2 regions of the Anaeromassilibacillus sp. SJQ-1 genome follow, and region 2 is predicted to be linked to the other one. Evidence: predicted binding sites of a transcription regulator. Region 2 holds the regulator's gene; the other holds the start of a gene.

Region 1 (14,968 bases), on a different contig from region 2:
CTTTTCCGCAGTCACTGCAACGGCCCCTACTCCAGCCAACAAAAGGTTTTTCAGATCGTTTCCTAACTCCGCCAACATGGCAATTCCTCCTTTACATTTGGACACAGTTTTTATAGAAAGCATGCCCAGATTGATCTATTTTTTCCATCATAACATACTTTGCACAAAAAGAAAACCGGAAAGCAACTATCCCCATAAGGGGAAGGGCTTTCCGGTTTTATCATTCGATTTCGTAGTCAACACAGGCGCGGCCACAAGTAGATGCACGCACCGTTTCCGCCACTGCAAGATGCGCCGGATTCGATTGATATGCGTCCTGATCCGCCCTTGTCTGAAATGCGCAATACAGCGCAATATCATATTCCCCACCGTTGTAGTTGGCGCCGAATTCAATTTCAGTCAACCCCGGCACAACCCCCAGGAGTGCTTTGAAACGTTCTTGCAGCGAAGCGACCAAAGCTTCTGAACCATCTTGTTTGATTTCATCCTTGAGCTTCCACATGACAATATGCTTGACCATCGGTAGATCCTCCTTATAAATCAAAAATGTTTAACCCTGTTTCCGGGTCCAGCCTACGCCCCACATATCCCTCGATTTTTCGGATAAACAGTTCACAGGTAGCACTCACCACAGCTTCCGTGAGGTGGCCGCCAATCACCTTGCCATCGAGCCTCCCAAAGGTGGCGTGCAAATGCAGGTAAGGCTCCCCGTTCTTTTCGGTAATATTCCCCAGAAGGGATGTCAATTCCATCACCCCATCAAAGGTCTTTGCAATATATTCTTGTTCTTCCACTCGATAGACACCCACTGACACATGTTTAACTGCTCCAATCGCCGAAACAATTCCCAAAGAGATCGATTCCTTCCGGCAGAGCTCCTGTAAACATGTGAGTACCTCTTCGCCTTTTTGCAGGCGTACAACATATGTATCTCCAAAAATACTGTATTTCATTGGATCGCTTTTCCTTTCCAGCCCAAAACCTGTATCTGTATAGAATTTGCTTTTCCTCATTTTAGCAAGACATCGGCTGGAATGCAAGTCAATCCGCCCCTATGTCATTCTGCAGAACGCCGCAGATGGATACGGAATCTTTTCCAAATTTTGCACGAATGGCATCCAAAGTGGTCTCCAACTTCTCCTGCTTCTTCCGCTCTTTCTGCCTGGAATGTTCAAACAGACTCATCTGCTCTCCTGGCGCCTCTTTTGCTGGTACTAGGTTTGTACCGGTGAGCGTCAACATGCGGATTGGCGCGTTGGGGTTCCACGATTCCGTTAGAAGTTCCATCGCAGTATCCGCTAGTTCCTTTGCCAGAAAAGTTGGTACATGTAAAGGCTTTTGACGGGAAATGGTTTTGAAACTTGGATTGCGAATATTAAGTTGCACTGTATAACATTTTACGCCACTACGGCGCATACGCGCGGCAACTGTATCGGCTAAAACAGTGACACCCAGTCGGATGTCATCCCAGCCGATCAAATTACGTTTAAATGTTAGACCATTGCCCACCGATTTTACCTCTTTCGGTTCGTAAACGCTCTTTACCGGACTCGTATCCAGACCATTGGCATGATCGTATAATTCTCCACCCACCTTCCCTAAGCTCGCTACTAAAGTCTTGCGGCTTGCATGGGCCAAGTCCCCGATTGTACGAATACGCATTTTTTGCAGAGTCTCCCGCGCACTCTTTCCTACATAGAGCAGGGCATCCACCGAGAGAGGAAACACCAGTTCCGAATAGTTCTCCCGTGAAATCACCGTGGTTGCATCAGGCTTTCTGTAGTCGCTTCCCAGTTTGGCAAAAATTTTATTAAAGGACACCCCAACTGAAATGGTCAGGCCAGTCTCTCGTTTGACCTCTTCACGCAACCGGTCCGCAATCTCTTTTCCAGTACCAAATAGCTTTTGACTGCCGGTCACATCGAGCCAACTCTCGTCAATTCCAAAGGGCTCCACTAAATCAGTATAACGCTGATAAATGGCATTTACCTGTTTTGAATACTTGGCATATTGATCCCTATGCGGTGGAGCAAGCACCAGCTCTGGACACTTCCGCCGCGCTTGCCAGATGGTTTCCGCTGTCTGAACGCCAAAGCGTTTGGCTTTCTCATTTTTGGCAAGTACAATCCCGCGGCGGTTTTCGGGATCTCCGCATACTGCCATCGGGACATCCCGATATGCTGGATGCAACAAACACTCAACAGAAGCGTAAAAAGCGTTGCAATCGCAATGTAGAATAACACGGTCTGTACGCTCCATGCGTTCCATCTCCAATCAAACGTTCTATTCTAATTATAAAGCGCACCCCTTTAAAAATCCAGTATTCATTTTGTAATACCAATATTTTCTAAAAAAGCCGCCCGGCATTTCCATGCCGAAGCGGCTTTACTCTTTGGTTAACCGTGTATTTCCAGTAGCTTTTGTTTGAGTTCATCCTCCAAACGGCTCAACTCCATCTCCGCTTCACGGCGTTTTTGGCGGCCTTCCGTCTGAATCTGCATGACCTCGTCCAATGTAGAAATTAAACTTTGGTTGGTTTCGCGCAGCGTTGCCATATCCACAATCCCACGTTCCGTCTCTTTTGCCGTTTCGACCGTCGCCATTTTAAGTGTCGCGGCATTCCGGCGAAGCAGCTCGTTTGTCATATCGGTTACCTCGCGCTGTGCTTGCGCCGCCTGTTGAGAATGTGCAATTCCGAATGCCAACGCCATTTGACTTTTCCAAAGCGGAATCGTGTTGACCAACGTGGACTGAATCTTCTCCGACATCTGGGTATCATTGCTCTGCACCAACCGAATCTCTGGCGCCATTTGGATGGATATCATTCGGGTGAGTTCCAAGTCGTGCAACTTCTTATCAAAGCGGTTACAAAGAGAAGCAAGATCATTGGCTGCCTGGGCGTCTTCCGGCAGGCCGGTTTGTTTTGCTTTCTCCACCAGGAGAGGCAGTTCTTCCTGCTGAACCTGCGTAAGTTTCTTTTTGCCTGCCAAAATATACATGGACAATTCCTTGAAATAAACCTTGTTCATTTCATACATCTTGTCCATCATCGCAACATCCTTGAGCAATTGCACCTGATGTCGTTCCAACACCGCACAAATCTTTTCGACATTGGCCTCCACTTTATCATACTTGGCCTTCAAGGCTGTCATTTTATTTGCACTCCGTTTGAAAAAGCCAAAGAATCCCTTCTCCTCTTCCTCTACATCGAAGCTTTTTAATTCTGTAACAACACTGGAAAGCATCTCTCCTACTGCGCCAAGGTCTTTTGTACGAATGTTGCTCAACGCATCCTCTGAAAAGTCTGCCATCTTTTTCTGTGCGCCTGCACCATACTGCAAGATCATATTGGAATTGCTCAATTGAATTTTGGCCGCAAAATCGTCCACCATCCGGCGTTCTTCCGGCGTTAAGCTACGCTCATCGAATATTGGCGTTTCTGTAGATGTCTGCACAGGCTGTACCTTCTCGATGGAAGCAGGCTGTTCATCTGCAAACGGCTCGAGGGTCAACATGGGCTGCTCCTGAAAAGTCTCGTCCATAACAAGTACCTCCAATCGAATTTACGGTTTCTTCTGATGAAACGTATCCCCAGTCAGCCCCTCCTGTGCAAGCATCGTCTCCAATACAGAGATGTCTGTAGAAATATCCAGTGCATCATCTTGGAACAGGCTGTCCAAAAGATTTTCAAAGGCAATATTGATCGTATCCAATGTATCGCGAATTTCCGTCTTTACCCGGGTAATGTTCTCTCCTTGGATGGACTGTTCTCCAAATTCCCGATAAGCTTTCACCAATTTTAAGGTAATAGGCAAATAATACTGCATAAATTTGCGAATGCCTGGAAGTTTTTTGGGATGTGCCTCTACATGGTTAAAGATTTTCGTGGATACTGCATCTAGTCGGGATAGCTTTTGCGAAAACACGTCTTCGAATATCGCGTGATTCTCTTCGCGAATCTGCCAAAGATAATCACGCCCTTCCGCAATCACTTTTTCCAACTCTGTAGGTCCGTCCGGACTGGACACTTTTCTTCTTTGCTCCTCTTCTTGCCGGCGACGGGCGCTCTCCTGCGCCTGTAAATACTGGCGATACGTCTCATCCGTCGCGATGAAACAGGTTTCTTGCTCATCAATATGCCCTTGCGGGAACAAACCATCCCGAATCATCTTACGCAAATCGTGTACAACAAAGGACTTTGACTCGTCTACAGCCGACGCCAGGAGTTTTAAAGAACAAAATGTGCCGCCGTTTAACTGGGCCTGATATCTTTGAAAACGCCTCTTTCGACGCACCTGGCGCACTCCACAGATTGCCAGTGCCGAAAAGCCTACGCACAACGGAACAATAACAAAACTAGAAATTGCAAAAGCAGTCCAAGGCATGCCAAATAATACGGAAATCAGTGCCAAAAGAATAAACGCCAGCCCCGTAGAAATTGCGCCAACCAATCCGATAATCTCCATAATGATCCCTGCTACTGAGCCGGAAGGGGCCTTACGGATTCGTATCTGGTCCTTCATGACACGGACTGGCCGGACCGGATATGCATACCGTTTTTGGGGAACCGATTTGGTTGGCGGTACCGGTCCTTTTTGAACGTTTACATTTTCCCTCACCGTATGAACAACGGTTTCTTTCAGATTCAAAGCATCCTGAACCGTTTGATGAATCTGTTCCTCTAAATGATCAAAAAAATCTTTATCAATCATGCGGTGTTCCTCCACACCAGGGGATATCCCCAAAATAAAACCGGTTTCATTATATCGCATTCCCTAAAAAATAACAACATTTCTCCTGTGGGAATCATGCCGCATATAACCATTTTGGAAAAGGTTCCTAGATAAATCGTCCCCTTCTTTACGAATCAAACGAAACGGCAGGGAAACAGCAAAGAGCTGAAATCCTAGACGGGAAGCCAGTAATGTGAACAGGCTCTCTACGCAACACTTAAAGCGATATACACGATTGTTTTCTAAAAGGATACCGCTAAATTGAATTCACAATCTTTCATTTTACGGAGGACATTCCTGAACATTGCGTAGAAGCTTTCTATCTTACATGTATAACATCATTTACATATATCCAATTCTTTCCTTCTCATAAACTCCTGAAATAACTCCATTCCTATCATTTTAGTGCAGACATGATTCATCCCTACATTATATGCTTTACACATGCTATCCTGCTGTAAATGCATATAATACATATTCTGATTCCCTCATTCGATTTTATAGGAAATCCAGAATAAAGTAAATTCCCTTGGCACTATTTTCTTCATGTCCGTATTTTATGAAATTTAAAAGGATTTGCCCTGTTTTTGATGAAATGAGTACGGTTCTAAACGTTTGACAGCCCAATTGCTAACGAGAAATATTTACAAAGACTCTCTGTCATTGGCTGTCAGATTCTTGGTCGGATTGGTCTACCATTACATCATTTAAAATTTCTGGTATTCCGACAATGGTCTCCCATCACACAGCTCCCTTCATACCTTCAGCGTCCCCCACGGAAATTCCCGCTATTGGTTGTTAAGTGTTTCATTTGGATACCAGTTACTTCCACTCTTTCCGTAACACGATTCCGATGTTCGCCTATCAACGCCGGACATTCGGCACCTTTACACCTATGGCGTTTCCCTGCCACCGACCATCGAGTACTTGCCTAGTTACAGGTTTCTTTCACTCTTTGTACAACGCGATTCTGGTATTTATCGATTATTGCCGGATTACCTCGGTGGAAACAAACTTTATACCATCCCCGAAAGTTTATCCACATTCGTCCAATTACTACTACACAATGACTTGTGTAGACACCCGTACTCTGGTCTGGAATACTCATCGCGTCTTCTTCGTCTTATAGAAATTCCCTGTTATCGGTTACCGGGGACTTCATTTTAGATAGCAGCCACTTTCATTCTTTCCAAAACACGCTTCCGATGTTCGCCTATCAACGCCGGACATTCAACGTCTTCGCGCCTATGGCGTTTCTCTACAGGAGTTTCATGCCACCAATCGCCGGGTACTTGATTAGTTACAGATTTCTTTCACTCTTTCCCAAAGATGATTCCGGTATTCATGGATTATTGCCGGATTTCTCCGGTGGAAATAGCTTTTATGCCATCCCTAAAAGATCCCCACATCCGTCCAGCTGTTACTACACAGTAACAACGTCGTACAATACATTCCCATACCTATGAAAAGTGTGACCCAGCAGGGGTTATTCGCATCTCGTTTGCGAACTCCCCTGCTGGGTCATATGGGTGGAATATCTCTTCTTTGGCTTTCCTATGTATTCGCTCTCATGAGAGACAAATCTATTTACATGCGATTAGAATATACGTTTATATTTACATGTAGAAAAGCTATCTGTCAGAGATATTCCATATTCTTTTTCTTTCCGAAGCCTCATAGCTACCATCACCATACAGTGTTTCACCGTATTCTGCCCGGCAGGGTCGTGTAGACGCCTGTATTCTAGCACGGTGGACGCACAACGTCTTTCGTGCCTAGGGTATTGCCTACGAAACTCTTTACTATTGGTTACTGGATTCGATCGGATGTAGTTTACCTTCTCGTTGTTCAGAACAGATTTGGTACTCAGCCGATTGTAACTGTGCAGTGTTTGACTGCTTTTCTGCCCGGCAGAATCGTGTAGACACCTATGCTCTAACCCGGTGGACGCACAGCGCCTTTCGCGCCTACGGCGTTTTCTACGCAGGCTCTCTTCCATCAGTGGTTGCTGGATCGAATGGCTTATGCCCTTCGCTGGTATCCGGCATTCAACCAATGGTCACTGTGCAGTGTTTCACCGCATTCTGTCCCGGCAGTGTCGTGTAGACGCCCGTGCTCTGGCCCGGTGTGCCGGTTGCATAGACTCTGTAGTAGTAATCGTTTCCAACCTTCGCCACAAACTGCGTCTTGAGAACGCTGCCGTTGCCTACCGTAAAGCTCGGCGTCTGGTTGTTTCCATTTACCACCGTCATCTTGAAACAGTATGCGCTGCCTCTCTTGAGCGTGAAGTTCACTGTCGTGTCACTCACCACATGCGCCTTCTGGGTCGAGACGTTCTGTGCCGCAGAAACGACGCCTGCCGCCCCATAGGAGTTGGAGGCATTCACAGAACTGCTTCCCTTTCCTCCCTTGTTGTCCGGCTTCGGGTTGGGCTTCGGCGTTTCCGCCTTCTCCAAACTTGCTACAGCTGCTTCCAGGTTCATATATACCTTTGCGATTGTCTGGTTGTCTGCGGTTTCATCCCCGGCGACTGCCTTTGCTACCTGTAGCGCCGCCTCCAGGTTTGCCACACTACGGTCCGTATAGCCGTTCAAGTCGATCGCTTCTGTCTCTTCGATGAGCTTCTGCAATTCTTCTCTGCTTGGGATCTTCCGCAGGGATGCCATTGTTTCCGCAAGCTTCTGCGCCATTGCATCCACTTCTTCCTGTCCAGCTTCCGGATTCCCAAGCATCGTCTCTGCATCTTCCAGCACTCCATTAAAGGTCTGGAACGCCTCGTCCTGGATATAACTGTCCATATCCAGGCTATTCGCTTCATCCACCACGGTCTGGAGCGCCGACAGGTCTGCACGGTATTTCAGATTTTCAATCGCCTTCTGCAAGTTCTCATATGCCTTGTCCACTTCCGCCTTCAGCGGGTTCTCTTCCGCATAGACGTCCTTTGCCTCACTCAGCGCTTCCTCGAAGCCCTCCGTGCTGCTCGGCTTGAATGCATCCAGTTTCTCCGCCAACTGCTCTGCGATTTCAATCAACGGCAGCAGCACTTCCTTGTCGCCTTCCTCGAATTCCAACAGGTGCATCGCTTCCAGCAGCTCGCTCCAAGCCTTGTTGACCTCCTCCTGAGTTGCAGCTCGATCGTCGTAGACCTCCTGCGCGTTAGTCCGGGCATTCACAAAGAGTTCCCGCACTTCCGGTACCAGGCGGTCGATGTCCTCCTGCGTTACGTTGTTCGCCTCATCCAGGACAATCTTCAAGATGTCCTTGTCCACCTTCGTAAAGGTAAAGCGCAGGCTCGCGCTCTCATTCGGCATCGTGTAAGTGTACGCAAAGCCGTTTGGTTCAAACGGGATGTCCTCCCCGTTGAGCTGTGCACTGGCAAACGCGCCGTCGGTTGGGGTGAAGGTAAAGGTCAGATCTTCGCCCGGCATCACTTTCGCGCCGTAGATCGCATCCGTGGAGATCACCACATCTGCATTCCCTTCCACTTCCACCGCTGCATTGCTGCTCCACTGTACGGTCAACAGCTGCGGCTCCGCGGGAACAGAATCCGGTGTAACCCATTGCATACCACTCTTGGCTGTTCCAGAAACGGTCTTACCACTTTCGGTGAAGGTCACCTGATATGTGGTTTCTTCCTGCAGGTTCAAGCTGATCTGATCGATTAATTCCTCTTCATTCGTCACAATATTTAAAATGCCATTGGAATCCTTTTCTGCTGTACAATTGTATGCCTCTATCGAACCATCCTGCTGTTCAACGACATACGCCTTTGTCAAAACGGTCTCTTCCATGGCTTTGAAAATTTCATGTACGTCATTATCACAAGCGCCACCTTGACCATAATAACCGCCAACGTTTGTGTCCGGTGGAGCTTTCCACCAATCGCTGATCATATCGACATAAGATTCTCCCAGCGTAACATCCTTCCGAGTTCCCTGCCCATAAAGAGAAGAATCATTTTCTATTTGGACAAACAGGCTACCCTCGATATACGGATCTGCGATAAACGCCCAATTCAGATTCCCATCAAAGCCCATCAACTGCACGCAGGAACCCATCGCGTTCATTCCCTTTTCCAGATAATATGGATCTCCAGTCAATTGATACATATTAAACAGCCCGTAGATGTTCCATGCAGTCCATCCATGAGGAGAGTTCATCATATTATTCGGATCGGCTGTCAAGAGCACATCGTACTGTGCTTCCCAGAAACGCAGGGAACCACCGTTCATCCGAGAGTCCGGGATAATCTCCTGTTCCAGTGCCTGATGTTTGTTCAGGTATTCCAATGCGCTGGCTTGATATTTCTCTCGTTCCGCAGAGCCTTCTGGATGCAGCAAAGCAAACTGAGACAGCTGTGTCGCAGAACAGGAGAAGGCTCCATCCTCAAAAGTCAATTGTCCTTCTGTATGAAGATCTCCATGAAGTTCAACCAAATTATCCATCGCCTTTTTGACGGATTCGTATTGACGGTCATAACAGGCCTGCCAATCCTCCTCATCATTTCCAGCGGCAATCATCTCGGCTTCTACTTCCATCAATTCCATAATGGACTTTGCCGGATAGATGACAGAGGTATAATCTCCGCTTGGTCCCTGATAGGCGCCTGTCTGCGGGTCCTGGCGGCTAATCAAATAATCTGCAATCTTAATCGCCTTTTGCAGATCCTCAATCGTTCCACCTGCCTGATACTTATCGACTAAAATTCCGACTGTTGTACTGTGATTCTGAATTCTTGTCGGATTATTCTGCGGAATTCCTTCCTCATTGTAGTCGATGATTCCGTAGATTTCCTGGAATTTCTGATCGATTTGGCTATCCTTTTCTTCATCTGGGAAGTATTTCATTCCCAAATATGTGCTATACAAGCCATACCAGGATTCGCAGCAATCCGCAGCTTTGGCCGGGTGGCTGAGCGCGGCCTCCTTTGCCTTTTCCATATACCAAGACCACGGCTTTCGCAACGTGACCATTGCCTCTGCTTTATAGCCATTGGAGTCCACCCGCAGGGTATATACGCCCTCTCCATCTTCCGGCGTGAAGCTCCCGACATACCGGTTGTCCTTAGCCTGTTGTAAGGAAATCGGCGCCAATTCTGAGCCATCCGGCGCAAATACACGCATTTGAGATACCGGCTGCCCTGCAAAAACCGATATATTTGCAGTTTCTCCCTCTCCCAATGTGTATTGATCTATGTCAATCGAAGGGGCATTGAGCATCTCTGTGACATCCTCTTTGACGTCTTGCACACTGTTGCTTAATTTCAACCGGATGTTCCAAATTCTGGTTTCATCTGTTTCCAAGGAGGAATTGTCCCGTGGATGACGCTCGGGCAAAGTTTCATCCTTTTGCATCAAATCCAGGACAACGCCATTGATTCGATGCGCTCCACTCTCGTAACTCAGCCGATAAGAAGAAACCGGTGCATCTGCTACAATCGATACAACATTCTGTTCCGGGCTTTCCAGATAACCCCACAGATGGGTCTTCTCACAACGCAACAAAGTCGGGAAGAACAAATTACGGTAACTTTCGTAGGTATCCTTCATATAGGTATCAATGCCCAGATTGATGCTCGCCCGATCGGGGGTTACCGTTTGATCGTTGGTGTTATGAAGCGTTGCTTGAATCTGAAGGATACCATCATCCAGCAAGCTATAGGAGATGCCAAACTCTACGCCATCCTTGGTTCCTGTATAACAATGTTCATTTTCCGCTGTCTTTTTCAGCCGTACTGCATTGCCATTCCACTGCCAGGTGGGTCCTGCAAAACCGCCCGTGCGGAAAGGAACCTCAATCCATTCACCGGCGTCGTTCTGGAATTGCAGATCATTCATGGTTCCGCGAGCATGATCTAAAAGGACACCCGTGGATTCATCTGAAAGGATTCCCCACTGTGATCGGGAGGAATGACAACCGGCGGATTGTTGTCATGCAAGGTAATTGCATGGACACTTACACTTCCATATGTCGGATCGGTTACATCTGTAATCTCCACGCGGAAATGATAAACATCCTCTTCATTCTCTGAATAGAAATTTACTGTCAGAATGTTCCCAGTGGTTTCCCCAGAAGTCCGTACAATGGTCGCTAACGGAGTCTCTTCGTCGTTCAGGCGAATCTCGGTTTTTACTGTTGCTTGATAAGCCCCAGTATACAGTTTTAATGTACGAAGTGTGGTGCTGCTGTCTACATCAAAAGTCAAACCATTTCCCACATGTTGCATGATAATTCCACGCTTTTCCGATGCATAGGAACTGGTGTTATTCTCACGGTTCATACCATCCATAAAGTGGAACTCTGCAAACCGATCCCCTGTAATACCACTGGTTGTCCCCAAAGCAGAAACATTTTGAATAAAACTGTCAACATAGGTCTCCTGAAGGTTTTTATATTCATAATTGTGAATATCTTCTGCATCAAAGTAGGCCCAATCCAAGTTCCCCTCGCTCGTCAGGTTAACGGTTTGTGTCGTCTGCTGGGGAATATCTTCGGAGATGTAAGTAACCGGTTCGTCCGGCAGTTCGCTGGAAATCGATCCATAAACTGTAACAGCATGGAGACTCATGCTTCCATAGGTCGGGTCGGTTACATCCGTAATAGAAATCTTAATATGTAAAACATCGTCATCGCTCACTGTCTGTGTCCGAAGGGTTAAAATATTTCCTCTGGAAGCAGAAACAGTCTGTTGCAGTGTCTTTATGGGGGCTTCCTCTTCATTCAATCGGATTTCAGTCTTTACAGTAGCAGCATATGCCCCTGTATAAATCTTGATTGTGCGAGGCTCCGTGCTTCCAGCAATATCGAACGCAATTCCACTATCAACCCCTTCAAAAATAAGGCCGCATTTCTCCTGCTGATAGGTGGCACTGTTGCTGGAAGTTTGCGTTCCATCGGTAAAACAGAATTCTGCAAATTTATCGCCCGTAAGTCCATTGGTATTTCCGGATACCACAACATTGCTAATTTCATCCGCATGATATTTCTGCTCGTAAGACTGCGCGTCCGTAGAGTTGAAATACAACCAATCCAAATTTCCTTCCGTTGTAAGGTTGACCGGATACGCCCCCTCTTGGCTGACCGTCAGTTCTACTTCCGATGCATCTAAAATGGCGTCCTGGCCAGATGTTTCTGGCGCATATCCCAGTGCTTGTTCCTCAGAAGCAAACGCCAAATTGCTGATCGAGCCCGTAAACGCCATGCAGAATGCCAGTAAAAAAGCTACCCACCTTTTTTTCAATTGAACCATCCTTTCTTTTCTCTCCATCAGAACCCACATGCGAGTAGAACCCTTCGGTTTATTTTTTGCCCCCTTTTCATTAATCGAATTACTTATATATCTTATTTTATATTATATATTGGTGATTTTATAAAATCAATACACGCTTTATACAAGAAGTTTTTAGATATTTTATTACATCTCACAGTCCTAAAACAGACTACTTCATGGTTGAAAAAAATAAAAGCCACTGTACGACAAAGCTTTTATCGCACAGTGGCTTTCCTTTAATGACCCTATCCAATTACATATTTTTTACAACAAGTTGATTCCCAACGTAGTCCACAAGAAGCGTTTCACGCGGTTTGACATCCGCTTGAAGGATCTTTTTTGCAATCAGCGTCTCTACTTTGCTCTGAATAAAGCGTTTTAACGGACGTGCACCGTAAATTGGATCATAACCGCTGTCCACAATAAAGGTCTTTGCTGCAGGTGTCAACTCCACACGCAACTGCTTATCTGTCAGACGGCGTTGCAAATCGGCAATTTGCAGATCTACAATATGACCGATTTCATCGCGCGTCAAAGGCTTGTAGAAGACAATCTCATCCAAACGGTTCAAAAACTCCGGGCGGAACTGCTGTTTCAACAGCGCATTCACTTGTTCTTTCGCCTGATCGCTGATCTTGCCATCCGCATTGATGCCTTCCAATATGGCATTTGACCCCAGATTCGAAGTCAGAATAATAATCGTATTCTTAAAATCCACTGTACGTCCCTGGGAATCGGTAATACGGCCATCATCCAAAACTTGTAATAGGATGTTAAATACATCTGGATGAGCTTTTTCTACCTCATCAAAAAGGACAACTGAATACGGCTTCCGGCGAACTGCCTCCGTCAGCTGGCCGCCTTCCTCGTATCCAACGTATCCCGGAGGCGCTCCGATCAAACGAGACACCGAAAATTTCTCCATATATTCCGTCATATCGATGCGGATCATATTGTGCTCGTCGTCAAACAATGCTTCTGCCAAAGCTTTCGCCAATTCGGTTTTCCCGACACCAGTCGGCCCCAAGAAAAGGAACGAACCGATCGGCCGGTTCGGGTCTTGAATACCTGCACGGGAACGCAGAATGGCCTCTGTCACCTTCTGTACCGCTTCATCCTGGCCAACCACACGACGATGCAAAATATCGTCAAGATGGAGTAACTTCTCACGTTCGCTTTCCATCAATTTTGAGACTGGAATTCCTGTCCAACGGCCCACAATTTTAGCAATTTCCTCCTCTGTAACCTTGTCACGCAACAGGTTGGTGTCGGAAGATTGGCTCTGTTCTGCGATCTGCTCCTCCTCTGCCAACTGCTTTTGCAGCTCTGGCAGCTTTCCATATTTATATTCAGCAGCCTTGTTCAAGTCATACATGCGTTCTGCCTTTTCAATCTCCGCATTAACCTGCTCAATTTCCTCACGCAACTTCTGCACTTTCCCAATAGCCTGCTTTTCGTTTTCCCACTTTGCCTTCATTTCCTTAAATTGGGCACGCAGATCTGCCAGTTCCTTTTGAATTTCCTTCAGATGTTCCTGCGTGAGTGGATCAGTATCCTTTTTCAGAGCCGCTTCTTCGATTTCATGCTGCATGATCTTTCGGGAAATATCATCCAGTTCCGTCGGCATGGAGTCGATTTCCGTACGGACCATTGCACAGGCTTCATCCACCAAATCAATCGCCTTATCCGGAAGGAACCGGTCGGAAATATAGCGGTTTGAAAGCGTCGCAGCAGCAATCAATGCCTGATCTTGAATCTTAACCCCATGGAATACCTCATAACGTTCCTTCAAACCGCGAAGAATGGAAATAGTATCTTCCACACTCGGCTCATCGACCATGACTGGCTGGAACCGACGCTCCAAGGCTGGATCTTTTTCAATATATTGATGGTATTCATTAAGAGTCGTCGCACCAATACAGTGCAACTCCCCACGTGCAAGCATTGGCTTCAGTAAATTACCTGCATCCATGGAGCCCTCGGTCTTGCCGGCACCCACAATGGTATGCAACTCGTCAATGAAAAGAATGATCTTTCCTTCGCTTTTCTTGACCTCATTCAAAACTGCTTTTAAGCGTTCTTCAAATTCGCCGCGGAATTTTGCTCCAGCGATCAGAGCACCCATGTCCAAAGAAAAGATCTTGCGGTCCTTTAAATTATTGGGCACATCCCCACGCACAATTCGCAGGGCTAAGCCTTCAGCAATAGCAGTCTTGCCCACGCCCGGTTCGCCAATCAAGACGGGATTATTTTTGGTTTTACGGGATAGGATACGAACTACATTCCGGATCTCATCGTCGCGTCCGATTACCGGGTCGAGCTTATGATTCTTTGCCAGCTCGACCAAGTCCTGCCCATACTTGGAAAGCGCGTCATAGGTTTCTTCGGGTGTGTCACTGGTCACGCGGGTATTTCCACGGACACTCGAGAGTGCCGTCAAAAACGCATTTTTCTCGACTCCAAAGCGTTGAAACACATCCTTGACCGCATTGTTTGGCCGATTCAGTATCGCAAGTAAAATATGCTCGACAGAAACATATTCATCTTTCATACGATCTGCTTCTTTTTCCGCAGCGGTCAAAACAGCATCCACATCGGTGGAAACATAAATTTTCCCTGCTTCACGGCCAGGACCAGTTACACCTGGTATACGGGAGATCTTTTCTTTCACAGCCTGTTGGACAGCATCACAGTCCACATTCATCTTTTTTAGCAGTTGTGGAATCAAACCATCCCTCTGTTGCAGTAAAGCTGCTACAAGGTGTTCTTCCTCAATTTGCATATTGTTGTTTTCTATGGCGAGGTTTTGGGCTTCCTGGATGGCCTCCAAGGACTTTTGGGTAAATTTCTGTGCGTTCATGTTCAACCCCTCCTATCTGTTACACATTCAGTGTTCATGCGGGTTTCTATTAATTTTTTAGCACTCTTATCATGAGTGTGCTAAAATTATATTCTATATATATGA
Region 2 (14,968 bases):
TATCAAACTTAAGTAGTGCAGCATTACTTGCGACTAAATAAATACTATTGGAGTCCTTGTGCAAAGAATCATATTTCCTCGCAGAAGCCAAAATAACTGTAACCTTTACTCAATCCCCATTAAAACGATCAAAAAGTTGAATATGCTCTTCCGTTAATTCTGAGGCTATAATAAAAATATCATAATATGTTACTTTCTGCTTGTTTTCTATAAGAGAAGTAATTGCAACTACTGTAGGCACCACATAGTTATCATCACAAATAAAGGCAATCGCAACTTTGTTCATAAAGTTAACCTCCAATAATAATCATCGAATTAATGCAAGATAAATTTGCTCATAAGCATTCGTTTCCGTTATAACGGTTGGATTATTAATTGAACAAACAACCCTATTCATACTGACTGCTTTTTGCAAGGCCAAAAATAAATTTTTTTCTCCGAGGTCAAACAGTATCCCGTTCTTCCCCTCCCGTACCGCTTCCGGCATTGCGCCCATTCGGGAAGCCACCACAAGACATCCCGCAGAGATTGCCTCACGGACCACAAAATTATACGTCTCATACCACAGGGAGGGTACAACAATACAATCGTGTGTTCGATAAACCTCCGGCATACGCTCGAACGAAACCGAACCGCAAAAATGAATCCTTTGATCGTTTCCGGCTAGCCGCTTTAATCGCCGTTCATAGAAAGCCGTACCTGTTCCATACAGATCCAATGTATAATCCCCGGTGAGACGTCGGAAAGCAGCAATAAGCACGTGAATCCCTTTTAATTCCGAAAAGGTGCCTACATACGCAAATGTTTTGACCTGATTGATCGGCCCACGGGAAAAAGAAAATTCAGGTGCAATCCCATGCGGAATGACGTATGGCACAATCTCGGGAAATTCCTGATGAACCACAGACGCCACAAATTCAGAGGGTACGGCAACAGCAGCAGCCTTTTGCAAAAGTTCATCTGCATATTTATAACGTTGAGAAAAATTTGGAATCGTGTTCGTTTTGCATGCAGCAGCACATCGCTGTCCCTGTTTACAGCCAGGGCAAAAATGTCCCTGCCGGTCTACCATTGTAGCATAGTGGCAAAGAATATTAAAGTCCGTCAACGTTACAATATAGGGAATACGGATCTCCATACACACCCGTAAAAACGCCGCCATCGGTTGCGGATAAGCGCAATGCACGATGTCCGGACAATCCTGCTTCAGAAAATGTGTGGCAAAAAGCCGCATAGATCGATCGTTTGGATCAATGCGTTTATAAAACAGCCCGTAGGGAGTCTTACGATAGCGAAACTCTACCACTTGAATTCCTTCAAAAAGGTAGGTTCGATATAAGATATCTCCTACTGAAGATGGGTACACTTTACAATCCTCCGTACCCAGAGTAAAAACCTTTACCCGATGCCCTTTTTCCTGCTGGGTCCGTGCCATATTGAATACAAAGCGTTCCGTTCCCCCTTGGCGAGATGGATAAAAATAATGGACCAAGTAATAAATAAAAAGGGGTTCGCCCTCTCGATTAGAAGCCGGCAATTCTTTATTTGGACAAGACGGGAAATACGGCACTTCCGTCTTTCCTTCCGCCGGAACCGCTTTCGATCTATTACATATTTTTCCCAGATTTTTGCGGCCATCCCTCGGATGCCATAGTAATCAAACAAAGACTTTGCTTTTTTCAGCATCCTTCGGCCACTTCCTTTCTCGATATGGACAAATCCTAATTCATTCGAATCCTTCTAAAAGCAAAAAATCATTGAGATCTTTTCACTCTTCAAAATTATAACAGAGTTCAAGTCCCTGAACAATCGCCCGAGGACGTCCCCTCATATTCTCAAAGTTCTCCACATATATTTGGTAGCATAGGGCGGTTCAAGCGGAAAAACGGATCCTTTCCCAATCTTGAGCTTACAGTCTGAACATGCCCTAACTAAAACAGGGGGGCGTACCATGAAAGGCATCGTTGAAGAGCGCGCTGTAGAGCTCGGAGAATATATCTTAGAGAATAAAGCTACGGTTCGCAAAGCTGCCAAAAAATTTGGCGTCAGTAAAAGCACCGTACATAAAGATGTCGCGCAGCGTTTAAAATATGTCGATCCACAACTTTACCGAGAAGTGAAAAACGTGCTCGAGGTGAACAAAGCCCAACGGCATATCCGCGGCGGCATGGCAACTCGAATGAAATACAAAAAAAGCCCAACACCAACCCTGGCCAATCCAAATCGATAAGATCTCCAGTCTCTTCCCACGGTAAAAGCCGGAAATCGTTGCGAAAAATTCCATTGCATTTCCTTCTGTCCTCCTCTATAATGATAATAATTATTTTTATAATTTCGTTTCACAATGCTGAAACATAAAAAGGAGGACTTCAATGGTAGGAATGCACCCCGCATGGCTGGCCCTGACCGGTACAGGATTTACTTTTCTCTGTACGGCAGTCGGCGCAGCTATGGTTTTTTTGTTTCGCGGAGGCGTTAAAGCAAATCTTCAACGCATCTTTTTGGGATTTGCCGCTGGCGTCATGATTGCAGCCTCTGTATGGTCTCTCTTGATACCATCGATTGAAATGGCAGAAGAGCAAGGGACCATCGGATGGATTCCTGCGGCCGGCGGTTTTGTTTTAGGCGGCCTGTTTTTAATGGTTTTGGACCGAATTCTGCCACACTTACATCCTGGCAGCGACCAACCGGAGGGAATCTCCTCGTCACTGAAACGCACAACCATGTTGGTCTTTGCTGTAACCTTGCACAACATCCCGGAAGGGATGGCAGTTGGCCTTTCCTTTGCGCTTGTAGCGCAGGAGGGAACCCCGGTGACACTCGCCGGCGCTATGGCACTGGCCATTGGAATGGGCCTTCAGAACTTTCCGGAAGGCGCCGCAATCTCGCTGCCTTTGAAACAGGAAGGACTTTCCACCACCCGGTCATTTATATATGGCGCACTCTCCGGCATTGTTGAACCCATCGGCGGCCTTTTGGCTGTTTTGATTGCCGGTTCTGTTACTCCACTGATGCCGTGGTTTCTTTCTTTTGCCGCAGGCGCTATGATTTACGTTGTGGTCGAAGAGCTGATCCCTGAGGCACATTTGGGCGAACACTCTCACACGGGGACTATGGGCGTCATGTTGGGATTCTTGGTTATGATGATTTTAGACGTGGCGCTTGGATAACATAAAACAATCAGGAATGGGAGACGTTCTGTAAAAGAACGTCTCCTTTTTATTATCCAAATGTTTGCACCAAAGTATTCAGGAACGTCGTTGTAGTTGCTTGCACACGAAGAGCACTCACCTGGATTTCATCAAATACTGTATAAAACGGCAGCAGATTAATGCGGTTTTGCTGGATAAACCAGAAATAATAGATGAGCCCCAGTATAATCATGGCGATTATTCCATAAACATACCCGTAATTTCTCCAGCTTCCCTTTCCCGCCAAAAAACGCCGTTGCTTTTCTTCCTCTGTTCCAGTCGCCTGGAGAGCCGTCAACAGTTCCGGGACATATAAGATCGCTGCCGTAAAAAAGATATTTCCAATACGCTGAAACAAGAAGTGTTTCCATGTGAAGATAAAGAAGATTCCCGCATACATCGCTATGTTCACCAAAACCACATTGCGGGGATTTTTCTTGAGCAGAAGCTTTTGGAAAGCAATCATTAGAACCATGGCTAAAACCGGAATAAAACCGGTCATAAAGTCGCGCCCCTGCATAAAATAAAGATTCTGATCGGTCGCATAATACTGATAGACAAACTGCGTGACCAAATTAAAAATTTGCCAGGAAAAGACAAGCACCAATATAGTCATTCCACCATAGACTCCCAACGATATTCGGTTGATTGCAATCTGTGCCAAAAAATATACAGGGAGCATCAATAACAATGAATTGTGGAAGGTTGCTGCCAACAACACAAGCAACATATAGGGAACGATTCGCTTTTCTTTGATATAGTGAATAGCGAATAGAAAAATGGCGATTCCCAAGGACTGACGAATGTAGCTTAACGTGTTTCCAAAGAAATTGAACGCCACAAAGATAAACATGCCAATCCATGGCTTTGAACAATCCCGGTAAAGGACCCATGCCGTCAATCCAATCATGATGGTGGCAATCACTGCCATGTACACAAATACATTCCCGGTTACAAGGGAAATCAGAAAAGTTAACAGGCTGAATCCAAATTCTGTGAGATATGGATTGGCATCACTGACCAAAAAACTCCAACCGCCGCTTCGGACATTTTCAAAAAATGGGACATAGAACTGATAATAATCAATACCGACATTTGTAGCACGCAAAGCTGAAAAAACAATCAAAACGACCGAAGAAAGACATAGGAATAGGATTTCCTTTTTGCGGCTCGGTCTCCATTCCCCAAGAATAATCCTAGGAGCAAAACAACAAAGACAACTATGGCATATGCCCACATATGAATCGCCCTCTTTCTCAATACTTTCGATGTTTGTTATCCTTGGCCCGACGACATATGTCAAAAAAAGGTGACATATGGAATCAAGTTGATACGGTTTTGCAAAAGGAACCAGACATAATACAATATTCCAAAGAAGATCGTTACCCCTACGCCATAGAAATAGTACTGCTTGTGCCAATTGGCGCGGCTCTGCATTCTACGGCGCTCCTTCAAACGCCGTTTTCGTTCTGCCTCGCTTTGGTGCCTTTTCGATTCCTCCTCTTTCCATACATCCGTCTCGACACATATGCTCTTCAAGATCTCTGGAATGAGAAAGACTGCACTGGCAAAAAAAATGTTTCCGATACGTTGAAAAATGTAGTGTTGACAGGTCAGTACAAACAATGCCCCTGTACATAAGGCTAAATGAATGAGCACTTTATTTTGTGAATTCCTCTGTAATAGAAGCTTCTTTGTCAGCAGCGCGGTAATCGTCATCAAAACGGGAATCAGCGCCGTCTGCCAACTGCGCCCCCGTAGAAAATACAGGCCCTCTTCCGTAGCATAAAACTGGTAAACAAATCGGGTGACAACCTGAAAGATTGGCCAAAATAGCAGCGACACCAGTAAAGTACCACCGGCATACAGGGTGATCGTCTTCCAATGAATGGGAAGTTGCGCCAAAAAGTAGAAGGGTAGCAATATTAGAATCGACTTGTGAAAAGTCGCCGCCAACAATACGATTCCCAGGTAGGGGAGCCACCGCTTCTCCTTCAGATATCGAATCGCAAACAGAAAAATAGCAATCGCAAACGACTGCCGGATAAAACTCATGGAATTGCCAAAAAAGTTGAAACTGACGAAGAGGAACATGCCCAGCCATGGGATTGCACAATCCCGATAAAGGACGATTGCCTCCAAGCCCACCAGGATGGCGGCTGCAACAGCCATAAACACATGTACATCCCCGGTAAACCGCGAAACCACATAGTTCAACAGGCTAAAACCAAACTCAATCCGATATTCATTCTCCGGCCCTGTCAGGAACTGCCAACCTCCCCGATGCATTTGCTCAAAATACGCCTGATACATCGGATAGTCGATCCCCACCGTTTCCCCACGCAGGGCTGCAAACAGGATCAACAGTATGGAGGCTCCTCCTAGAAAAAGGGCATCCTTTCGCCTGCTGGGTTTCCGCTCACAAAATAAAAGACCAGACGCGACAAGCGCCAGCAACAATCCATAATAGGGCTGCACGGGCAATCCCCCTCAAAAGTAGTGTTCTCTCCACAAGCGCTCCATGCATGGGAAGGGGCTATCGCGGGCACTCCCCGCTGTATCTGTGAAAATGGTTCTTCTTATTATAACACAGCAGCAAACATTTTTCAGAGATCTTCGCTTTTGTTCACAATTCCTTTAAATATGGTCAAAAACAGAATCTTGATGTCAAATAGAAAGGTCCAGTTCTCGATATAATAGATGTCACACTTGATTCGCTCTTCGATGGAGGTATCTCCTCTCCAGCCATTTACCTGTGCCCAGCCGGTAATTCCCGGCCGGACCAAGTGTTTCATCATATAGAGCGGGATCTCTTCGCGAAATTTTTCTACAAAGAAGGGACGCTCGGGTCGCGGTCCAACTAGGCTCATATCCCCTTTAAGGACATTCCAGAGCTGAGGCAACTCATCAATGCTATACTTACGCAGGAATGCGCCAAAGCCAGTGCGCCGGTTGTCCTTTCGTGTTCCCCAAGTCGTCATATCCGCATTGTTTTCCAGGCTCATCGAACGAAATTTATACATCGTGAATTCCTTTTTCCTCCGTCCGATGCGCGTCTGCTGATAGATCACGGGGCCGGGGAAGAACATTTCACCCCAATCGCTACTACCAACAGAACAGGGGACAACAATACCAGCCCCACAAAGGATACCAAAATATCAAAGCTTCTCTTCAAAAATCCATTTACCAAATTATCGAGCGGTACACGGCGCAGATTGATTAATGGCAAACCCTCTACAACATCGATGTAAGGTCTGGTAGGCAGATACTTCGTATAAAATGGGAGTAAGCTCGACTTGACCCCCTCTTTTTCGCAGGTATCAATGATCTCCTCCAATGCAGGGAATTCATCGTAATCGAGGGAAATGACGACCTCATCAATCTCTTTTTCTTCCAACAAACTCGCTAAATCCTGAAAAGTTCCACGATAGGGAAGCGTTCGTCTGCCGGTGCTCTCTGGCTGGTTGCTCAAATAGCCGCAGACGTCATAACCCAAACTGCGGTTCAAAAGTATTTTATCGTAGAATTCACCCGAGGCCTCATTCCACCCCACAATCAATAACCGCTTGAGGTTATACCCCTTCTCGCGTAAACGCCGGAGAATCTTCCGAATCGCAAAGCGCTCCACAGAGCTGAAAAGGGTGTTAAAGGCCGCAAACAGGGCGATCACCATACGGGAAATATTCACTTCTTTCAAAAAAAAGACCAACACAAAAATGAATACGGTTCCCAGAACATTGGCCTGTACAATCTTCCCCACTTCGGATACCAAGCCCTTGCTGCGAAACGAATCGTGCAGACCGAAATATTGATAAATTAAAAAGTAAAAAGGGATTACCAGGACCATCAGGCGCAAATAGTAGAGGATTCCAATCCGGTCATGTCCCCCATCGAGTACATTGAAGCGGAATAGGAACGCCAGCACCATGGAAACCAAACAGATGCACACATCCAGAACGACCATGGTTATATTAAAAATTCGTTGGTTTTCCTTTAACATTTGCTTGTCCCTCTCCTTTCTGCGGGAAATCCCATGGGGTTGTGTTTATTGTACGGCATTGCGGACAAAATGGCAAGTTTCCCAAAGGAAATTCTGATTTGCCAATTTCCGTCACAGGCCATTCAAAAGTCATCAAAAAAGGCCCGGCGTTTAGCCGGGCCTCTCAGCCTTGTCAATGGCAATTATGCGTGTGCTGCTCTGGCAGAAACTGCCTTTCTGTTTGCTGGGCAGATATTATATATGATTCCGTCTTTTGCCACCATCGAAATCGGAATTCTGGGCAAAAGCTTATGAAGAACTTCCACAAATCCGTTGACAGGGGCCTCCGCCATCCCTGTCACAATATGAGTCGCTCCTATTTGTTTTACAAACCCAACCGCCAATAATGCGGCATCATCGTGGAAATATACGGACATCTCTGCCTGTACATCGCGCGATGTCTGTCTCAGATACTCCAACTCCTCACAATCGGCATCAAATCCCGCCGAAGTCGGCTGTACACATAGCACATGCAAAGGAATCGACCGTTCTTCTGCGATTCGCTTTCCTGCTTTAATCAATCTGTCACAATCGCGCTGGCCTGTAACACAAACCAGAACCGCTCCTCTGTCGCTCACCATTTTACCTCCTTTCCGTCAATCTCATTGTGTACCTACCGGGGAAACCTGCCACTTACACGGGCTGTAAATCCCCGCCTATTTAAGTATAGTAAAAAATCCGCCAGTTATGGTAACGTTCAGTGTCCATTTCATGAATAAACTGTAAAGGATTCACCAAACAGCCGAATTCCCATCCAACTTGATCGCCACCCCATCCATCAACAGGATTCCAGACCTATTTTGGAATCAGTACTTTTCTTTCTATGTTTAGTGTATCACAATTTCTATAATAACTCCAGAAACATTCTTGTAATTTTTATGAATTTATTCTAATTTTCATTTATGATAAACACAAAAAAGCAGAGTTCCGGGGAAAATCCCTTTCGCTCTGCTTTTTGTGCCCCTAAGCGCTGACGGGGGCGCCTTATTCAAAAATAGTCAATGGATCAATCCATTTTCCCGACTTCTTGACTGCAAAATGCAGATGTGGATCGTCCGCACTCTCGCATGGAGTGGTACCAACTGTACCAATTTTCTGGCCTGCTTTTACCGTGTCCCCTGCCTTAACATCCATGGTTTCCAATCCGCAATAACAGCCGCCGATCTCACCATGCTCAATATATACCACATTGCCAAATAGATCGTCATGATATGCATTTTTAACGGTTCCATCCGCGATCGCCGTTACTTCGTCTCCCAGTTCTGCGGCAAAATCTACACCTGCATGTGCGCGCCAATCCTTCATCGTTTTGGAATAGATAAGATCTTCGATACTAAATTTTTGTACCACAGTATCTCCGACTGGATAGGAAAATGTCTCCGGGACCGTTGTCGTCTTGACAACCGGTTCCTCTGAGGAAACAGGCGCCTTCGAAGCTGGCGCTTGGCTACTTGGAGCGGCACTCGACGGCGTTGATGAGGACACCGCTGAACGACTGCTCTGTGGTACTTCTAGCACCCCGCTTACCGCCTCATTAGCCGGAAAGGCGGTTGTCTGGCTGCTGGATGGGACGTCCTCCTCCGGTGTTGCATAGTTAATGACGCTATCGTACGTCGTCCAGGCGGCCACACCGATGGCAATTAAACAGACGCCCAGAGCAATGTAAAAGCCTTTGGAAGACCCGCCGGATGAATGGTTCTTCTGATAATGGTTATTAGTCATTCGTTGCACCTCCGAGTCTATTTTTGCCACCTATTCCGGGGAATATGCGGTAAATGTAAAAATAGACGTTCCATCCCCATTCCAGAAAACACGAAAAAAGACCGAACCCTTTCGGATTCGGTCTTTCTTCTTAGCTTGAGGGGTATATTGAGGAGGGTAGAACATGTATCAAGTTCTGGTGCGGCTCCATTGCTTGATTACGAGTTTTATTATACTCACTTTACCTCTTTCAGTTGTTACGATGCTATGAATATTCTTTAAACTATTTCAGTAGATTTTTTGAACGATTTTCCGTGTGTTTTGCCAAAAATTGCTGGTTTCAAAAGAAATCTTCGGAAACTTTTGCAAACAAACGTTTACATTTTTCAATTGGTTGTGTTATAATATAGGAGATGAATCGATGGGTGAAATGAGGTTCATAAGAATCCGTTTCCACCTACTTTTATTTGAAATACTGTGCAGAGGATGGATTCTTTAATCCCTTCCCAGTGGATTGTCTATTTTTCCAAATCCTCTATAAAATCTTCTGCAAATGATTATAAGGAAGCTGCACCAGGAAAGTGAGGATGCAAACATGTTGACAGAAAGCCAAAAAAAAGTATACGATTACTTAAAGAGCCGTGCACAGGGGGGCCTTCCACCGACGGTACGGGAAATCTGCAAGGCAACTGGATTGAAGTCTACTTCCAGTGTTCATGCACATCTGAAAACATTGGAACGAGAAGGCTATATCAGCCGAGACGCCGGGCTTAACCGCGCCATTCACCTCGCGGGAGAACAACCCACCATGCAAGTTCCTGTAGTCGGCCGTGTGGCGGCTGGACAGCCGATTTTAGCTGTAGAGGAAGTGGAGGGGTACGTCCCCTTCTGCCCTCCCAACCAGAATGCCGATGAGTATTTTGCCTTGCGCGTCCGCGGGGAAAGTATGAAGTGTGCTGGAATTTTGGACGGGGATCTCGTAGTTGCGCGCAAAGTTTCTACTGCCGAAGACGGCGAGATGATTGTAGCGCTGATTGAAGATGAAGCTACCGTTAAGTATCTGTACCGGGAAGCAGACCGTATTCGCTTACAACCCGATAACCCCGACTATGAGCCCATTTATGCAACCGATGTGGCAGTAATCGGAAAAGTCGCCGCGGTCATTCGTTATTATAAATGAAGCGTACTTCCATTTTCATAAAGGAATCGAGAAAAGGCGCAGTTCCTGTGTGATAGAGGGGAACTGCGCCTTGTTTCATTTTTTAGGTCAATCCAGTTCATCCAATAAAACAGCCCGAACCGGAGAAGCTTCGGCCCCTTTTAGAAAAAGAGGGAATGCAAGCAATGTATAAGTTCCTTCTTCGACCTGTGATAAATCTAATCCCTCTAGAATGGGTATTTCTGCACTGAGTAATTCCACATGCGGCCCCTCTTCTGCATGAGGCGCGCCGATGCTCCATGCATCTGTTCCCACCAGTGTGACACCCGCGGATGCCAGTGCAAATGCAGCGCTGGTGGATAAAAAGGCCTCTCCCTCGCCTTTAAACAGCAGCATCTTCTCACAATAGGGCATGATGCGGTCAATGTCCGCGCCAGTGACAATTCCTTGTGCGGCTACTACCGTACAACGCCCCACAAAACGGGAGAGTTCCATCTCATCCACGGTTTTTCCGTCGTCGATAAAGTGACGTGGCGCGTCCACATGAGTAGCTGAGTGGCAACCTGTATAGAAGCCGGAGAGATTGTAGGAGTCCCCCAGCTCCATCCGGCGCACCAACTCCCGGCGTGGCACGGGATCTCCTGGATAAACCGGTGTAGAAAATAGCTCCCGCGAAATGTCAATGACCTTCATCCTTCTCCGCCTCCTTCCTTTTCTTGTAATATTTTTGTAATATTTTGAAAGAAATAGACCATCTAGTTTGTCTTATCAATAGGGAATTCTTGCTTGCCGCTTTATTTGGCCTTTTCCAGCATTGGAAGCGCTGTACAAAGCAGCTCTGTGGTCTGATGTGCAGCAAAGGTTGAAAATTGTTCGTAGTCAACTCCGGCATTGCTGTCAGCATTATCCGAGATACAACGAACCGCTGTATATTCGGTTCCGTTGATATAGCATACTTGGGCAATGCTCCCGCTTTCCATTTCGCAGGCGATTGCGCCAAACGTGGAGGCTATCCAATGTAGCTTTTCCGCGCTGCTGATAAATTGATCGCCGGAAGCAATCCGCCCGACATGAACATCCCCTTGATATGCACAGCATTTAGCCGCTTCGGCAAGTACCCGATTCATATTTGAGGAGGTGGGGATTACAACCAGGTTAATACCGGATACCATGCCAATCTTGTCGCCGATCTGCGTCGTATCCACATCGTGTTGAATGGCTCCGTCTGCCAGGACGAGGTCCCCGATCTTGACATCCGCGCCGATTCCCCCTGCAACGCCGCTATTGATGATTCGATCCGGTGCATAATGTAAGATCATCGTTTGGGCGCAGATTGCCGCATTGACTTTACCGACATTACAACGCGCGACCACACAATCCACTCCTCGGATTGTGCCGCGTACAAAATCCATTCCACTGATGGTTTCCGTCTGTGGATGTTCCAGTTTCGCAAGAATTTCTTCCACTTCAATTGCCATCGCGCCAATGATTCCGATCATAATTGCATCCCGCCATTTCTAATAAGATTACAGTTTTTGACGTTGTCCAAATTAAAATAGGATACCGCTCTGTATCATCCCAAAATACTGCCTATTTTTTACAGTATACCTGATTGGAAATGGAATTGCAATTACTTTACATAATCACAAAATTTCTGTTGTATTCGGCTAATTTTTGTAATATAATTGGAACTGTTCAACAACCTATGAGAAAAGAGAGGATGGAGAGAAAAAAAGATGAATCGTACATTGAAAAGGTTTTTTTCCGCCGTTGCCTTGGGCTTGACCCTTTGCCTGTTTTCGGCGTCGTTTTGTAGTGCGGCGGCCGCCTCTACATCGGAGGCAGTACAAGAACATACCCTTTCTAATGCGCAATATGACGGTCCGAATGGGCGCTTTAAAGTTTATCTGAGTCCATCTGCACAGCCGTGGAATCCTTATTGTGATGGAAGCGGCAGTGAGGAATATTACATGCGCCAAGTTGCAACAGCGATGATTCCTTATTTACAAAGTTATGGAATTGACTATGTATTGCCAGGCGCACAAACAGGCTCCTCTGCCAACCAGAAGTCCTTTTTGACCAATCGCGCGAATGAAGCTAAAAATACGGGCTGTGACCTCTATTTAGCGATCCATTCCAACGCAGCCACGGGAAAAACCCGCGGTACTCGTATCTATTACTACACAAAGAGTGCCGAAAGCTTGCGCTTTGCAAAAGTTTTACAATCAACCTTCAACTATCCAGATAAATCTAATATCAAGCTCGCCTATAACGACGCTTTGATGGAGATGTACCTGCCAACCATGCCCCATGCATTGATTGAGACAGCTTTCCATGACAATCCACAGGACGTCGCCTGGATTAAGAGTAACATCAATACGATGGCCAAGAGCCTTGCGGATGCTGTCAATGAGTTTGCCAAAGGCAGTACTGGAACAGCGGTGGCATCCGGCCTCTCGATGGATCGTATCTTTGCGAACCTTTCCACTGGAACCGCAATCATCCTGAATGTTTCCTCCACCACTGGTCAAACGGTGCCCAGTCTGGTGTGGAGTTCCAGCAATCCGGCAGTCGCTTCTGTTGACCAGGGTGGTTTCGTGCTGGGGATGAGCGCAGGCGAAACCGTGATCTCTGCCACCACGCCAACCGGAACTTCTGTGCGCTGTACGGTGACTGTGACCGGGCCTACCATGCAAATTGGCGGCGGTCCTGTCGCTTCCGCCGAAGGAGAGTATGTCGCCAATCCAACAGAGGAAACAGGAGCAATTACTCCAACTGCTTAAGAGAATCTATGAGGCCATGAGGGTGTCCTAAAAGTCATGAAATGACGGAAGGATACCCTCTTTTTTTAGAAATTCAGATATTTTTGCAGACAGAAAGAGGATGCCCCTTTCCTATGAATCCATCGATTCGTAGTTTGGGGAACGCCAATAAGGAAGTAAGAGAAACTTATTAACTTAACGGCTGACAAACGAGGTTGCTAAAGGAACCGGCGTGCTATTTCACAATGAAATGCCACGCCGGTTTTCTACGTATTTCAAACTATGTTTACAGAGGCAAGAATGGTTTGACATTTCCAACAGTCCAATCATGCCGGATAGGCCCAATGGCATCGGGCTTTTTCACCCTCTAAATGCGTAGACACGAATACCATGATATCAGCGAGTGCAAGCGGATTTCTGCTTGCGCCCGCTTGGTTACAAAGACGGAGAAAGCCGTCAAGGGCGCGGAGCGTTCATCTTAACCCTTGGCGGCTTCCTTTGTCTTTGCTATTTCTTGTTTACGATGGCCTGCACCAGTTTTGCCTGCAAGCGGTGTTTCATGTATTCGTCCACCCGCACATGAGGCGTACCGTCCAGATCGTAGAGTGTCCGGGTACACAGCTTATTCATGTAGCCGTCATAGTACCGCAAGAGGCGTTCCACTGCCTGCGGATCACCAGCGCGGGCCTCTGCAAAAACTAACAGGGCAGAAGCGCCCTGCCGTGGAATGTGGGCTGCTTCATTGGGGACACCCTCTTTATTTTTATGCAAGTGAATTTTAAGAGAATCATTTCCTTGATAGCAGATACTTGCGTTCTACTTTTCACCACGGTAAACAAAATTAGTAAACTATTGAAAATATGTTATATTCTAATCAGTAATAGTTAACTTATTGCATGTATAATAAATCCGCGTGCAGTTTTATTTATGTCTATTGATTAGCATGTGCTAATCGCCTCCGTCCACCGTCCTAAACGACCTTTAAAGAAAGGCGAGCTTCTCTGAGACAATACCCTCTCCTACACATCCTGTCGCTACGCTCTTGTGACCAGGTGCGTCACTGCATTCACGCAGAGAATTCTGCTCCTACGGTATTCTGCACCGAAGGACAGCTAATCCATGCTGTTTCGAACAACGAATCAGTCCGCTTGGCCGACGGCATCAAACTTAACAAGCTCTTCGAAATTCAAATCGGCTCCCTTAAAATTGACTTTAATGGTTATGCTTTGAAAACTGCCGGTGTCTCCCCGGAAGCCCATCCTTGGTGAAATCAGTCAACGTCTTCGGCGTAAAAGGGATGCAGAGATTGTGATCTCTCGTCCACGGCTCAATTCGGGGATACCATCCGTTCTCAAAACACCAGCTTTGCAACTACAAAAGAAATTTTTCGTGAAGAATCCATTCGCCCATTTTCTTCACAAATCAGAACAATCTATCTCTTAATACGAACGCATCCCACTCCCTTTAATATCCGTTTTCATTCTACAATCCAGTTAATACGTATATATTTTGATCTTTAATAAGATCCATCCATCGCTAAAAAACAAACAACTGCCCTACAAATCCAACGTTCTGAGGACTACAAAAAATTTGTATACAACGAAAAAGGAACTACAAAAGATGTAGTTCCTTCAAAAAGTGGCTCCCCTGTTGGACTCGAACCAACGACCCTGCGGTTAACAGCCGCATGCTCTACCGGCTGAGCTAAGGAGGAATGTTTATGTTGGCATCTTCCTATTGTCCCAGGCCGTTGCCAGCCAAGTATCGTCGGCACTAATGAGCTTAACTTCCGTGTTCGGGATGGGAACGGGTGGACCCTCATCGTCATCGACACCAACTCTATTTAGTACATTCCTGTCTAAATAGCTCTCTATATTCACTTTCCTTGTTTGCTTTTGGTGACCCGTGCGGGAATCGAACCCACGTTAACGGCGTGAGAGGCCGCTGTCTTAACCGCTTGACCAACGGGCCACATCTTTCAGTCTTACGCAGAGGCCAGAGATCTCTCCGACCTCCGTCGTCCGACTTCTTTCATGGTGCACCATCAGGGACTCGAACCCGGGACACCCTGATTAAGAGTCAGGTGCTCTACCAACTGAGCTAATGGTGCAGACCT

What was found. The regulator LexA, encoded in region 2, represses DNA repair genes until DNA is damaged. The targets are predictions, from matches to a motif close to CNAACANNTGTTNG.
Positions count from the first base shown of each region.
Region 1: the regulator LexA is predicted to act here: its motif matches at 2,272-2,285, upstream of dinB (DNA polymerase IV).

Region 1 covers NZ_JBKEIV010000049.1:64,559-79,526, reverse strand. Annotated here, with positions in the region: gene ACGCCZ_RS15680 (hypothetical protein) at 1-78, opposite strand, end outside; gene ACGCCZ_RS15675 (Dabb family protein) at 221-520, opposite strand; gene ACGCCZ_RS15670 (PPC domain-containing DNA-binding protein) at 534-953, opposite strand; gene dinB (DNA polymerase IV) at 1,042-2,259, opposite strand; gene ACGCCZ_RS15660 (toxic anion resistance protein) at 2,397-3,542, opposite strand; gene ACGCCZ_RS15655 (5-bromo-4-chloroindolyl phosphate hydrolysis family protein) at 3,564-4,772, opposite strand; gene ACGCCZ_RS15650 (hypothetical protein) at 6,782-10,570, opposite strand; gene ACGCCZ_RS15645 (hypothetical protein) at 10,588-11,973, opposite strand; gene clpB (ATP-dependent chaperone ClpB) at 12,257-14,863, opposite strand.
Region 2 covers NZ_JBKEIV010000009.1:27,358-42,325, forward strand. Annotated here, with positions in the region: partial or broken gene ACGCCZ_RS01890 (glycosyltransferase family 8 protein) at 1-286, opposite strand, end outside; gene ACGCCZ_RS01895 (glycosyltransferase) at 308-1,570, opposite strand; gene spoIIID (sporulation transcriptional regulator SpoIIID) at 1,952-2,230, shown strand; gene ACGCCZ_RS01905 (ZIP family metal transporter) at 2,373-3,170, shown strand; gene ACGCCZ_RS01910 (EpsG family protein) at 3,223-4,428, opposite strand; gene ACGCCZ_RS01915 (EpsG family protein) at 4,491-5,669, opposite strand; gene ACGCCZ_RS01920 (sugar transferase) at 5,798-6,262, opposite strand; gene ACGCCZ_RS01925 (hypothetical protein) at 6,259-7,191, opposite strand; gene ACGCCZ_RS01930 (hypothetical protein) at 7,374-7,811, opposite strand; gene ACGCCZ_RS01935 (peptidoglycan DD-metalloendopeptidase family protein) at 8,215-8,952, opposite strand; gene lexA (transcriptional repressor LexA) at 9,485-10,111, shown strand; gene ACGCCZ_RS01945 (cyclase family protein) at 10,199-10,783, opposite strand; gene ACGCCZ_RS01950 (5'-methylthioadenosine/adenosylhomocysteine nucleosidase) at 10,885-11,589, opposite strand; gene ACGCCZ_RS01955 (N-acetylmuramoyl-L-alanine amidase) at 11,827-12,873, shown strand; partial or broken gene ACGCCZ_RS01960 (helix-turn-helix domain-containing protein) at 13,360-13,595, opposite strand; gene ACGCCZ_RS01965 (hypothetical protein) at 13,905-14,120, shown strand; tRNA gene ACGCCZ_RS01970 (tRNA-Asn) at 14,492-14,566, opposite strand; rRNA gene rrf (5S ribosomal RNA) at 14,574-14,690, opposite strand; tRNA gene ACGCCZ_RS01980 (tRNA-Glu) at 14,749-14,823, opposite strand; tRNA gene ACGCCZ_RS01985 (tRNA-Lys) at 14,887-14,962, opposite strand.